DNA from 2 places in the Bradyrhizobium sp. AZCC 1693 genome. Region 2 is predicted to be linked to the other one. Evidence: riboswitches for the same ligand, from Rfam matches in the RefSeq annotation. Region 2 holds a riboswitch; the other holds the start of a gene.

Region 1 (6,326 bases), 1.5 Mb from region 2:
GGCGGCGTCAAAGCGCTACACCATCCAGCTGCACTGGAACCCGGACCGCACCGTCCACGACCTGCTCGACGTGGTCGAGGACATCAACAAGGATTTTCCGGTGCGCGACCTGCGCTGGACTGTGCTGCATCTCTACACGGCCTCCGAGGCCAGCTTGAAGCGGATGAAGGCGCTCGGCCTGGTCTGGGGCGTGCAGGATGGGCTCTATTTCGGCGGCGAGCGGCTGCAGAAGGAGGTCGGCGTCGAACAGGCCAAGGCGGTGCCGCGGATCGCCACCGCGATGAAGCTCGGGCTCGTGGTCGGCGGCGGCACCGACGCCCATCGCGTGTCGTCGTACAATCCCTTCGTGTCGCTGCAATGGTATCTCGACGGCACCACCATCGGCGGCACCAGGACCCGCGGCGACGAGGAAGCGCCCAGCCGCCGCCAGGCGCTGGAGATGTACACCCGCAACACCGCCTTCATGGCAAATGACGACGACAAGCGCGGCACGCTGGAAGCCGGCAAGTTCGCCGACCTCGCGGTGCTCTCGTCAGACTACATGACCGCGCCCGTGAAGGAGATCGGCAAGATCAAATCGGTGCTGACGATGGTCGGCGGCAAGGTGGTGTATGCGGCGCCGCCGTTTGCCGAGGCGCGCTAATTCACCGCGGACTGGATTGGCAATACATAGGGTGGGCAAAGCGAAAGCGTGCTCACCCTTTATCAACGGCAGCGCAAGAGAGGGTGGGCACGTCGCTAACGCTCCTTTGCCTACCCTACGCAATCTTGTTCAGTTCACCTCGAATGGGATCGGCAGCTTCTTCGGGCCATTGACAAGATAAGCCTGCGTCATCTTCGCTTCGCCGAGACTCAATAGTATCCGAACGCCACCGGGCGGAAGGCGTGCAGCAGATGCTGGTCGATCTTGTCGCCCATTTCTTCCATCATGCCGAACGCCTTGGCGTGGGTGAACTGCAGCCGGTAGGCGCGCTTCTCGACCAGGGCCGCATAGATATCCACGATCGTGGTCAGCCGCACGATGTCGCTGATCTGCTTGCCGTTCAGGCCGTTCGGGTAGCCGGTGCCGTCGAGGAATTCGTGGTGGTGCAGCACCACGTCGAGCATTTCGGGCGGGAAACCGCCTTGGGCAGCCAGCGCGTCATAACCGCGGCGCGGATGCTGGCGCATCTCTTCCATCTCGTCCAGCGTCAGCGGGCCCGGCTTGTCCAGGATCGCCACCGGAATGAACGCCTTGCCGACGTCGTGCAGCAGGGCTGCACGGGCGAGACGGCGCTGGTCGTCGTCGCGCATGCCGAGATGCTGCGCGTAGGCGACCGCAAAGCCGGTGACAAAAAGGCAATGGCGGTAGCTGCCGGCGTGATGGCAGCCGACTGTCGTCAGCCATTCGCGCAGGGACGAATGCTTGATCGCCTTGAGAATCTTGTTCTCGGCCTCGACGATGTCGCTGAATTTCAGGGGAACGCCGGCCGGAAGCTTTTCGAAGATCTTGACCATCACGGCATGCGCCGCCTCGACGCCCCTGTTCAGGACCTTGCCGCGATCGGTCTCGTCATATCCGTCGCTGTCCGGAAACGCGGCGCGAATCCGCTGCAGGATGCCTTGCGCGTCGAACGGCCGCGCGATGGTGTCGGTGGCGCCGAGCGCCCAGGCCTGCATCGATCCGTGATGCAGCGCATCCGCCAGCACGAACAGCCGCGGCATTTCGCGATAGGCCTCGGCGCGCAGCTTGTTGCGCACCAGCTGCACGCTCTCGGCGGAGCGCAGGTTGATGTCGACCACGATGCCCGCCAGGTCGCGCTCCGGCGCGTCGGGAATGTCAGATGTCGCGATGGTGTCGACCTGACCGACGGACCGCAGAATGCTGGCGAGTTCGCTGCTTTGATCGCTCCGATCCGAAGCCAGCAACAGCCGGCGCTTGGTCGAAGTCTTGTTGGCTACCGATGTCATGAAACCCCAGACCCCTAGCAATGACGACTTGCAACTGAAGCTAGCGGAGAAGGGGTTCTCCGGGGCTTAAGAGGGATCGTGAATGTAGACTACCGTGAACGCTAAAATTTTAGCGATCTCATTGGTGAAAGGCCGCAACCATGCACATCCCGTCGAGGCATTGTCATGGTCTGGAGCCGTCGCTTTTGACCCCAAGCGGCCGTCGTGCGGGAGCGCAACACTTGTGTGACTTTGATTTGCGGGTCGCGCTCACACCGTAAAGATTGACGGTCCTCTCGGGCGTCGCTTTCAGCGCCGAACCGATAGCTCCAAGCCCCCTTGGAAAGGCAAAGTCATTGTGGTGAAGCGGTTCGCCGGATCGTTGAGAAACGCAAAGTAGTCGGCATAGAACGCTCGATGATCGAGGGTGTTATCGCACACCACAATCGCGCCCCCGGAAAGATGCGGCGCAATCAACTCAATCGCCGATCGCGCCATAGCGATCCAAACGTCCATAAGGACGAAGTCAACTGGCCCATCAATCCGCTTCAGCGTCTCACGAAGATCGCCCTCACGAAGCTCGATGAATTGGCTTACGCCCGCCGTTGCAAAATTCGCCCGCGCCGCTTCCGCCTTTTTCGGCTCGTACTCGGTCCCGATAACGATGCCGTCAACACCGTACGAGCGCGCGTTTTCGCGCACTGCGGCAGCCATATAGATCGTCGACACTCCGTAAGACGTTCCGACCTCGATAACCTTGGAAGCCTTCTTGGCGCGGCACAACTGGTAACAAAATTCTGCCTTGTTGCGATCGAGGGCCACCAGCTTGTCGCTCCGGAATGCTTTGATCTCGTCCGCTCCCGGAGGAAGTTCGGCATCGTTGCGTCGAGCTTCGAATGCCTGGATCAGCGCAGTTTGCTCGCGGCTCTTGGCGTGGAGGCCGTCAAGAAACGATTGCAACTTCTCGTCGCCGATAACGGCCATGGCTTGCTCCCTTCGCTGGCATTACCCAGACAGGTTCAGCGGGTATGATCTCAGCCCGCACAGCGGGCACCCCGGAAGCTCAGAAACTTGCAGTTCGACGGTCGCTCGTCAAGTTCGACGCGATGCTCTGCGGAAAATTGAACCAATGACGCCGAGCACCTGGGCTGTACCGTGCTCAGAAAAACACACTACCTCGGATCATCAGAGTTGGCTTGTGCGCTATTGGCCCGACCCTTCCGACACCGCCCAGCTTGATCGTGCTCGATGCTGAGGGGTAAGCTGCCATCGGTCAAGAGACTGGCGGCTATGTGGGGAGGACCGACCGGGCTCGACGGGGTGTCTGACTCGTCGGTCGTGACCCATAGCGCCATAAAGTGCTGACAGAGCATCTCCCTCTGACGTGGCTCCGCTTATGATGAGAACGACCGTCGAGGCGCGGGGAGGCAACGGGCCATTCTTCGGAAGCCCGGACCTCAAACTAGGCAGGGTTCGCCGCGGCCTCACGACGGTCGAGCCAAAGCACGAACAGTGCGGCCAGCAACGCCATCGTCGACGAGAGAAGCATCATCCCGAGCAAGACGAATGCTGCGTTTGCCTCGTTCAGAATAGTCCCCGTAATCCCGGACATCAGAGCCCCGCCTGCGCCAGTGAGTGCGCCTGATAGGCCTGCGGCGCTTCCGATCAGTTCGGGCCGGACTGACATCGCGCCGGCATTACTGCTTGGCATCGATACCCCGTTGCCGAAGCCGAGAAACACACACGAGCCAAACAAAGAGACTTCGTGCACGACTCCGGCGAGAAGCAAACTCAGGCCCGCCGCCAATCCGGCGCAAGCGACAACCCTACCAGCAACCATCATCGTTGTGAGTGGATAGAGCGCAGCAAAGCGCCCCGAGACAAAGCTGCCGAGAATGAAGCCCGCGGCTGTGCTCCCCATATAGAATCCCAGTGTCGCTGGCGACATCTGAAACACCGTTGTCGCCACGAGAGGCGCGGCCGCGAGAAAGGCGTAAAGAGCACCCATTGAAAACGCCATGCAAAGCGAGTAGCCCCAGAATCGCCGGGATCGGAACAAGCTGGGAAAAGCCTTAAACTGTTTCGTGAAAGTCTCGGACGGATTCTTGTTTGTCTCGCCAAGATCGAGCCAGCACAAGACCAACACTGCCGCGCCAAAGCCGAGGAAAGCCCAGAAGTTCGCGCGCCAGCCAAATAGTTGATCGAATGCTCCGCCTAGCATCGGGCCCAGCATTGGTGCGATTGCCCACGCGATGGACAGATAGCCCATGAGGCTTGCCGCTTTCTGCGCAGGCTCAGTATCCCGAATGATCACGCGCGAAAGCGCGAACCCAGAGACGATCGCGGCCTGCATCGTGCGAAAGAGCAAAAACGCCCAGACATCCAACGCTAGCAAGCAGCCGAGCGACGCAACCACAAAGATCACAAGACTCACCAGGACGACCGGCCGCCGGCCAACCCTGTCCGACAAGGGCCCGATCAGCAGTTGCAGCACTGTCGTCATTGCGGCATAGCCGGCAATCGATACGCTCGCGAGCAGCCGATAGCTGGTTTGGAACTCGGCGGCGATATTCGACAACGACGGGAGGAACATGTTCAGCGAGACGACGGACAGGCCGCTGAGCAGCACGAGCGTGAACAACTTTGGCGGTGCGGAGGCGGCGGAGAACATGAGAACCTTTCAACGAGGCAGCGCCTCGCCCGTCATTGACGTGTCGCCCAATAAAAAAGCCCCCGAACTTGGCGGGGGCGCACGGGGTAACGATATGGATGCCGTTACGGGTCCATGCGCACGTCTCCTACTACGACGATCAGCAGTATCATTTCCGTAAGCCCCAATTTTCGACCGCCCAGCGCGTCTGCGACCACTACCACGAAGCCGACGGTCATCAAGGACCCGTCGCTTGTCGGCGGGAGTCTCTAAGTGGCCCAGAGCGGAATCGTTCTTGATGCGTTCCTTTGATGGCCGGTAGTGGGAGAGTACCGTCCGCGAAAGCGGATGATCCAGTACGCCGTGACAGTTATTATCACCCTCGAAGGCCGCGGCGTACTGGATGCCCCGCCTTCGCGGGGCATGACGAGATCTGGCCTTAAAAAATCCGCCGGAGGCATTGCCTCCGGTGGGTCATGCTTAATCGATGCTTCGGCGATTTACGTCTTCATATTCGCCTTCACCGCTTCGGCCGTGATCGGCAACGAGCGGATGCGCGCACCGCAGGCGTTGAAGATGGCGTTGCCGAGCGCAGGCGCGATCACCGTCACCGCCGGCTCGCCGACGCCGGTCGGCTTGTCGCCGTTGGCGATGACGTTGACGGCGACTTCCGGCGTCTGGCTCATCCGCAGCGGCGTGTAGGTATCGAAGTTGGTCTGTTCGATACCGCCATCCTTTAGCGTCGCCTTCTCATACATGGCGAGCGAAAGACCCCACAATGCCGCGCCCTCGACCTGGGCGCGGATGTTGTCGGGATGCACCTGCATGCCGACGTCGGTGGCCACGGTCAATTTCTTGACCTTGACCTCGCCGGAGTCCGACACCGCGACGTGGGCCACGCATGCGGTCCAGCTTGCGGTCGCCCGTTCCTGCGATGAGACGCAGGCGACGCCCATGCCCTCGCCTTTCGGCAACTTGGTGGTGCCGTAGCCGGCCATGCCCATCGCCGCCAGCAGCGTGTTGCGCAGCCGTTGCGCACCGCCGTCGTTCTTGCCTTTGCCGTCCAGCAACGCGATGCGGTACTGCGCCGGATCCTGGCCGGCCGCATGCGCAAGTTCGTCGATCATGCTTTCGACCGCCCAGAAGGTCCAGCCCGGCGCCACCGAGCGCAACTGCCCGGACGGGGTGGCGTTGTGCGCCATCTCGTTCTTGATCGCGCGGACATTGTGATTGGGCACGGAATAGAAGAAGTCCGCGCCGTTCACGGTGAACGAGTCCAGTGGTCCTTTCTTGTCGACCGAGGGCGGCAGCATGTCCGGGATACCCCAACGCGCGGTCGGCCATGCGCTGACCACGTCGTGATTGAGCGCGATCAGCTTGCCGTCGGCGTCCAGACCGGCCTTGACCTTCTGGAACGTCAGCGGCCGCGAATAGTCCATGGTCATGTCGTTTTCGCGCGAGTAGATGACCTTGACCGGCTTGCCGACAGCCTTCGCCGCCTGCACCGCAGGCACCATCATGTCGGCGTCGAGACGCCGGCCGAAGCCACCGCCCAGCCACATCTGGTGCATGACGACGAACTTGGGATCGATCCCGGCCGCGCCTGCCGCGATCGCGCCGGAGCGCGTCGCGAACTGGTTGCCGGAATAGATGTGCAGGATGTCGCCCTTGAACTCGGCCGTGGCGTTCATCGGCTCGAGCGGCGCATGGATGTTGATGCTGGTGGTGTATTCCGCCTCCATCACCT
Region 2 (6,326 bases):
GACAACCGTCGCCAGGTTCCGTTCCCGAAAATGAGACAACCATCCTTCCCTTTCGGAAAGGATGGTTGCAGGGCAGCTTTTTGTCCGCTTCGCGATCGCGCGCTCAGCTGTGATAGTCGATCAGCAGTGCCGAGAAGGAACCGCTGTTGCTCGTGCTCGAACTGCCGTTTACGCCGTAGGTCGTCGATGAGGACGCCGACAGCGATTCCTGCAGCGATTGCAGGAACTGCTTGAGAATGTCGTCGATCGAATTCGTGCTCGACGAAGAATCGTCGCTCGAGGACGCGCCATCCGCGGGCGGCGGACCACCGGGAGGGGGACCGCCGGCGCCACCCGGGCCGCCGGGACCGCCAGCCCCGCCGGGGCCGTTGGCGAACGCGGCCTTGAAGATGCCCTGCAGTTCGGTGGCCTGATCGCTGGTCAGCTTGCCGCTGGAAACTTCGCCGGCGATCAGGTCGTCGATCTTCGATTTGAGCTGGTCGGGCGACGGCCGCGTTCCGCTGGCCTGGTCGCTGGCGCGGCTCGCCTGCATCGCGGAATCGATATCGGTCAGGGCCGCCGACAAGGCGTCCTTGTCCGACGAACTGATGGCGCCGGAATTGACTTCGGAGAGCAACTCATCCTGCAACTTCTGCAGTGGCGATTGATAGGTGTTGACGGAGGCCGCCGAGATCGAGGTCATGATAGCTCCAAGGATCGTCAAAGGGATCGTCAGGTGATTCGTCGAAGGGATTCGTCGAGAGATTCGTAGAAGACGCCTCGACGGTAGGGCTCCGGGTCTTAACGAGGTCTTTTCACCGCCCCCGGGCCTGTTGCCCGGTGTTGCCCCGAGTCATCCAGAAACATCTGGAAACAAAAATCCTTCGCGCGCAGGCCCGAATCACCGACAAAAGATCGGCATGGCCCAGGCAATACCCAACATCCTCGTCGTCGAGGACGATCGCGAGACGCGGTCGCTGATCGCAAAATACCTGCGCAACAACGCCTGCAACGTGGCCACAGCAGCCGACGGCCGCGAGATGGCCCGCGCCATGACCGACCGCAGGGTAGATATCTCCTGATCCTCGACGTCATGCTGCCCGGCGAGGACGGCCTCACCCTCTGCCGCAAGGTGCGCGCGCAATCGCAGACCCCGATCATCATGCTGACCGCGCGCGGCGAGGACATCGATCGCATCCTCGGCCTCGAAATGGGCGCCGACGACTATCTCGCCAAACCGTTCAACCCGCGCGAACTGCTGGCCCGGATCAACGCGGTGCTGCGCCGGCAGGCCGCCGCCTACACCGCCAGTGCCACCGAGGGAGCAGCCGTGCTCGTATTTGCGGGCTGGCGGATCGATTGCCGGCTGCGGGAGCTGCGCAATCCCGAGGGCGCGCACGTGGCGATGACCAGCGCCGAGTTCGACCTGCTCCGGACATTCTGCGAGCGGCCCGGCCGCGTGCTGTCGCGCGACAGCCTGCTCGACCTCACGCAGGGCCGCAATGCCGGCTCGTTCGAGCGCTCGATCGACGTGCTGGTCAGCCGCATCCGCCGCAAGATCGAACCCGATCCGCAAACTACCACCATGATCAAGACGGTGCGCTCCGGCGGCTACATGTTCACCCCGCGCGTTGAAGCCATCAGTATCGAGGCGGTGACCGCCGCCGGCCACTGATCATGAAGGGCCTCCTGAACCTGCGCGGCATCAGCGGCCAGATCGCAGCCCTCGTCGTCGTCTCGATCGCAGCGCTTCATCTGATCATCACCGCGAGCTTTCTGCTGCACCGGCCCGACCAGCCGGAGCCGTCGTCTGACCGCGGCCATGGCCAGCTTGCCGCCGCCGTACAGTTGCTCGGCGCCGCGCCCGCGCCGGAACGGCCGCGGCTGTCCGCCGACATCGCGCGCGCCTTTCCGCAGCTCGGCATCGAAATCCTGCCCGCCGGGCCGGTGCCTTCGGCAATCGAGCCAGACGGATTCGATCCGCACGGCCTGCAGCAGCGCCTCGGCCGCGATTATCGCGTCTTCCAGCTTGCGAGCGATGGGAGCCGCAAGGTCGGCATCGGCTTGCCTGACGGTATGACGATTTCGGCCAAGGTCCTGCCGGACCGGCCGCGGCCGCCGTTTCTCGGCGGTCCCTGGATGATGACGCTGCTGTTTGCCGTCATCAGCGTCACTTTGCTGGGCCTGTGGGCGGCGCGGGCGTTGACCGCGCCATTGTCGTCCTTCGCAAAAGCCGCCGAAAGTTTCAGCCTCAACGGCGGCGCCGCGCCGCTGCCCGAGCGCGGGCCGGAGGAAATCCGCTCAGTCGCGCGCGCGCTGAACCGGATGCGCGAGCGCATCACCGGCCTGATCGACGACCGCACCAAAATGCTCGCCGCGATCAGCCACGATCTGCGCACGCCGATTACAAGAATGCGTCTGCGCTCCGAATTCATCGAGGACGAAACCCATCGCAGCCGCATGCTCGACGATCTCGACCAGATGCGCGCGATGCTTGAGTCCGTGCTGTCGTTCCTGCGCAACGGCCGCAGGTTAGAGGCCATGACGCTGGCCGACGTCGCCAGCACGCTGCAGCTCATAACCGACCAGTTCGGCGACATGGGACGCAAGGTCGCCTATCACGGCCCCGCGCATGCGATGGCCACGGTGCGGCCGGACGATTTGCACCGCGCCGTCACCAATTTGGTGGAGAATGCCGTGAGGTTCGGCGCCGAAGCGGTGATCCGCCTTCGCGTCTCACAGGATCAGCTGACCATCGACGTCGAGGACGACGGCCCCGGCATTTCGGATGCGCTGAAGCAGAATATGCTGGAGCCGTTCGTGCGCGGCGACGACGCCCGCAACATGGATGAAGCGGCAGGCTTCGGCCTTGGGCTTTCGATCACGAATGCCATCGTGCTAGCGCATGGCGGCGCGCTGTCGCTGCACGACCGGCAGCCACATGGTCTGGTGGTTCGGATGCGATTGCCAATCCACCAGAACAGCGGCCGCGCTGCGGCCTAGAGGATGATGATTTCAGAGGCTTCAGGCGGCGAGCGCGTCCGGATGTGCCTCTTCATAGATCGCGATCGCTTCAAAGCGATAATCGCAGGCACGGCAGAACCAGAGGAACGACGTGCGGCCGGGACTGCTCTCGACCCAATCGGGCCTCGCAATCGGCTTGCCGCATTGGGCACAGGGATTTCCACGGGGTAAATTGCCGGAATCGAGTCGAGCCATGGGCGCATCTCCCTTTTGATTTTTTATTTTTTGTTATTTAATGGAATGAGACAGTTTTGCTGTCGGAACGAACGCTTTGTCGCCGGGAAAACTTTCTTTACACCTTGACTGCGTCTTTTGCACGACAATCCTGCGCGTCCGCATGACGCAGTTTCACGTCGCAGATGCGATGCATCGCACTAACAATTTGTACGTCACGATTGACGAGTCCGTTAACGCCGCGAATATCTCGCCGCTATGTCGTCGGGTTTTCGCCACATCAGCGCCCGGTAATGGAACTACCGAAAGCGCCATCGTTAACGCGCGCCCCGTCGAGATTATTTTTATGAAAAGTTTGTCGAAGTTTGCGCTCGCCGCCATCGCGGCGTTGCTGGTTTCGCCCGATGCGATGGCGCAGAGCCGCGCGCAGTATGAGAGCATGGTCGCCACCCACGCCGCCGCGAACAACGTGCCGGTAGCGCTGGTGCACCGGGTGATCGTGCGCGAGAGCAAATACCATCCAGGCCTTGTCGGGCGCGGCGGCACCATCGGGCTGATGCAGATCAAGCTCGCGACCGCGCGCGGCCTCGGTTACACCGGCGACGCCGCGGGCCTGCGCGATCCCGACACCAATCTCGCCTGGGGCATCAAATATCTGGCCGGCGCCTATCGCGCCGCCAACAGCGACCACGGGCGCGCCATGCGTTATTATGCGAGCGGCTATTATTATGCTGCAAAGCGCCAGCGGCTCGAGCAGCCCCTGCAGATCACGCCGGTGCTTGCCAGTGGTGCACCGCCGAAAATCGTCGCCAGGCCCGCCGAATCGGCGAGAACACCTGCGGACGCAAACGCGCTGCAGACCCCCCAATAGCCCTGATATCGCGCTCCCCGGGCCCGCGCTTCGCTGCGTCAGGGCACTACCGCGGTGCAGTTCCCGCAAAGCCGCGTTGACACGTCAGCCCAACTGCCTACATTAGCCCTGTTCCGAGGGGTGCTCCGATGAGGAGCTGAGATACCGCAAGCTTGGGCCGAAAGGCGCTGGACCGCGGTGACCCTTTGAACCTGATCCGGGTCATGCCGGCGAAGGGACAGGGATGTACCAGAAGTCAGATCTGCGCGGGGATTCCCCCGTTTCCATCATCGGCGCGGGCATTGCCGGCGCATGGCAGGCGTTGCTGTTCGCGCAGGCCGGCCATGCCGTCACTCTGTACGAGCGCAGTGACGCCGATATGACACTCTCGACCAGCCACTGGGCCGGCGGCATGCTGGCGCCCTGGTGCGAGGCCGAGACCTCGGAGCCGGTGATCGGCCGGCTCGGCGTCCGCTCGCTCGATCTGTGGCGCGAGCATTTTCCCAAAACCCCGTTCAACGGATCGCTGGTCGTGGCGCATGCGCGCGACCGCGCCGATTTCGAACGTTTTGCGAAACTGACCACCGGCCATGTCAGGCTCGACGCGCAGGCGTTGAGCGACCTCGAACCATCGCTGGACGGCCGTTTCCGTGACGGGCTGTTCTATGCCGATGAGGGCCATGTCGAGCCGCGCCGCGTGCTCCCCGAACTGCATGCCCGCATCGAAGCCGCCGGCGGCATCATCAAGTTCGACTGCGATGCTGCTGCCGAGGATCTCGACGGCATCGTGATCGACTGCCGCGGCTTGTCCGCGCGCGACGAGCAACCAGAGTTGCGCGGCGTCAAGGGCGAGATGATTATCATCGAGACCAGCGAGGTCGAGCTGGCGCGCCCAGTTCGGCTGATCCATCCGCGCTGGCCGCTCTATGTGATCCCGCGCGGCGACAACAGGTTCATGCTGGGCGCGACCTCGATCGAGGCCGAAGACACCGGCGTCAGCGTGCGCTCGGCGCTGGAGCTATTGGGCGCCGCCTATGCCGTGCATCCGGCCTTTGCCGAAGCGCGCATCGTCGAGTTCGGCTCGGGCCTTCGTCCCGCCTACCCCGACAACCTGCCGCGGATCACAATCGCTAAGAACAAGATCGCGGTGAATGGCCTTTACCGCCACGGCTTTCTGCTGGCGCCGGCGCTGGCCGAGCTGACGCTTGGCTATGTGCAGCGCGGCGCGATCGACAATGAGGTGATGCGATGCGTGTGACCGTCAACGGGGAGCAGCGGGAGATCGCCTCTTCCCGCGTCGACGCCCTGCTCAGCGAACTCGAATATGAAGGCACGCATTTCGCGATTGCGCTGAATTACGACGTGCTGCCGAAAAGCCGCTGGGCCGAGACCGTGCTGAAAAGCGGCGACGAAATCGAGATCATCACGCCGCGGCAGGGAGGGTGATGATGATGAGCGTGCCTCATATTCCGCTGTCATCGCCCGGCTTGACCGGGCGACCCAGTACGCCGCGGCCTATCGGTCCGACCACAGGCTTCCCGGCGTACTGGATCCCCGCCTTCGCGGGGATGACGAATGGTGGTGCGGGGATGACAATGGCATTTGAGGAGACACCGTGAACATGCTCAATTTCTACGGCAAAACATTCTCCTCCCGCCTCTTGATCGGCAGTGCGCTCTACCCCTCGCCCGCGATCATGCAGGACGCGATCCGTGCGTCCGGCGCCAACATCGTCACCGTGTCGCTGCGCCGCGAGGCTGCCGGCGGCAAGACGGGCGATGCGTTCTGGTCGCTGATCCGCGAGCTTGATGTGACGGTGCTGCCGAACACCGCCGGCTGCCGCAGCGTGCGCGAGGCGGTGACCACCGCAAAGCTGGCGCGCGAGTTATTCGCCACGCCCTGGATCAAGCTGGAGGTGATCGCCGACAACGACACGCTGCAGCCCGACGTGGTCGGCCTGGTCGAAGCCGCCGGCATCCTGATCAAGGACGGTTTTGAAGTATTCCCCTACTGCACCGAAGATCTTTCGGTCGCGATGCGGCTGGTCGACGCCGGCTGCAAGGTCGTGATGCCCTGGGCCGCGCCGATCGGCAGCGCCAAAGGAATCACCAACCGCGACGCGCTGAAGCTGATGCGCGAGCGCTTGCCCGACGCGACGCTGGTGGTCGACGCCGGCCTCGGCGCGCCCTCGCATGCGGCTCACGCGCTGGAACTCGGCTATGACGCCGTGCTGCTCAACACCGCGGTGGCGAAGGCCGCCGACCCCGTCGCGATGGCCACCGCATTCCGCCTTGGCGTG

Evidence for each region. A riboswitch is a leader RNA that binds a small molecule or an ion and turns the genes downstream of it on or off. The one in region 2 is predicted to bind thiamine pyrophosphate.
Region 1: it holds a riboswitch for thiamine pyrophosphate, as region 2 does, so the genes downstream of both, V1293_RS24615 (O-methyltransferase) here and V1293_RS31590 (FAD-dependent oxidoreductase) in region 2, are expected to answer to the same signal.

What each region holds. Positions count from the first base shown of each region.
Region 1 is NZ_JAZHSD010000001.1:5,157,061-5,163,386, reverse strand. It holds gene V1293_RS24625 (amidohydrolase) at 1-643, shown strand, start outside; gene V1293_RS24620 (HD-GYP domain-containing protein) at 853-1,950, opposite strand; gene V1293_RS24615 (O-methyltransferase) at 2,239-2,913, opposite strand; TPP riboswitch at 2,903-2,997, opposite strand; gene V1293_RS24610 (Bcr/CflA family efflux MFS transporter) at 3,392-4,600, opposite strand; gene V1293_RS24605 (xanthine dehydrogenase family protein molybdopterin-binding subunit) at 5,080-6,326, opposite strand, start outside.
Region 2 is NZ_JAZHSD010000001.1:6,629,100-6,635,425, reverse strand. It holds gene V1293_RS31615 (hypothetical protein) at 104-682, opposite strand; partial or broken gene V1293_RS31610 (response regulator) at 900-1,654, shown strand; gene V1293_RS31605 (ATP-binding protein) at 1,657-2,982, shown strand; gene V1293_RS31600 (hypothetical protein) at 3,004-3,198, opposite strand; gene V1293_RS31595 (transglycosylase SLT domain-containing protein) at 3,524-4,048, shown strand; TPP riboswitch at 4,155-4,284, shown strand; gene V1293_RS31590 (FAD-dependent oxidoreductase) at 4,272-5,285, shown strand; gene thiS (sulfur carrier protein ThiS) at 5,276-5,473, shown strand; gene V1293_RS31580 (thiazole synthase) at 5,649-6,326, shown strand, end outside.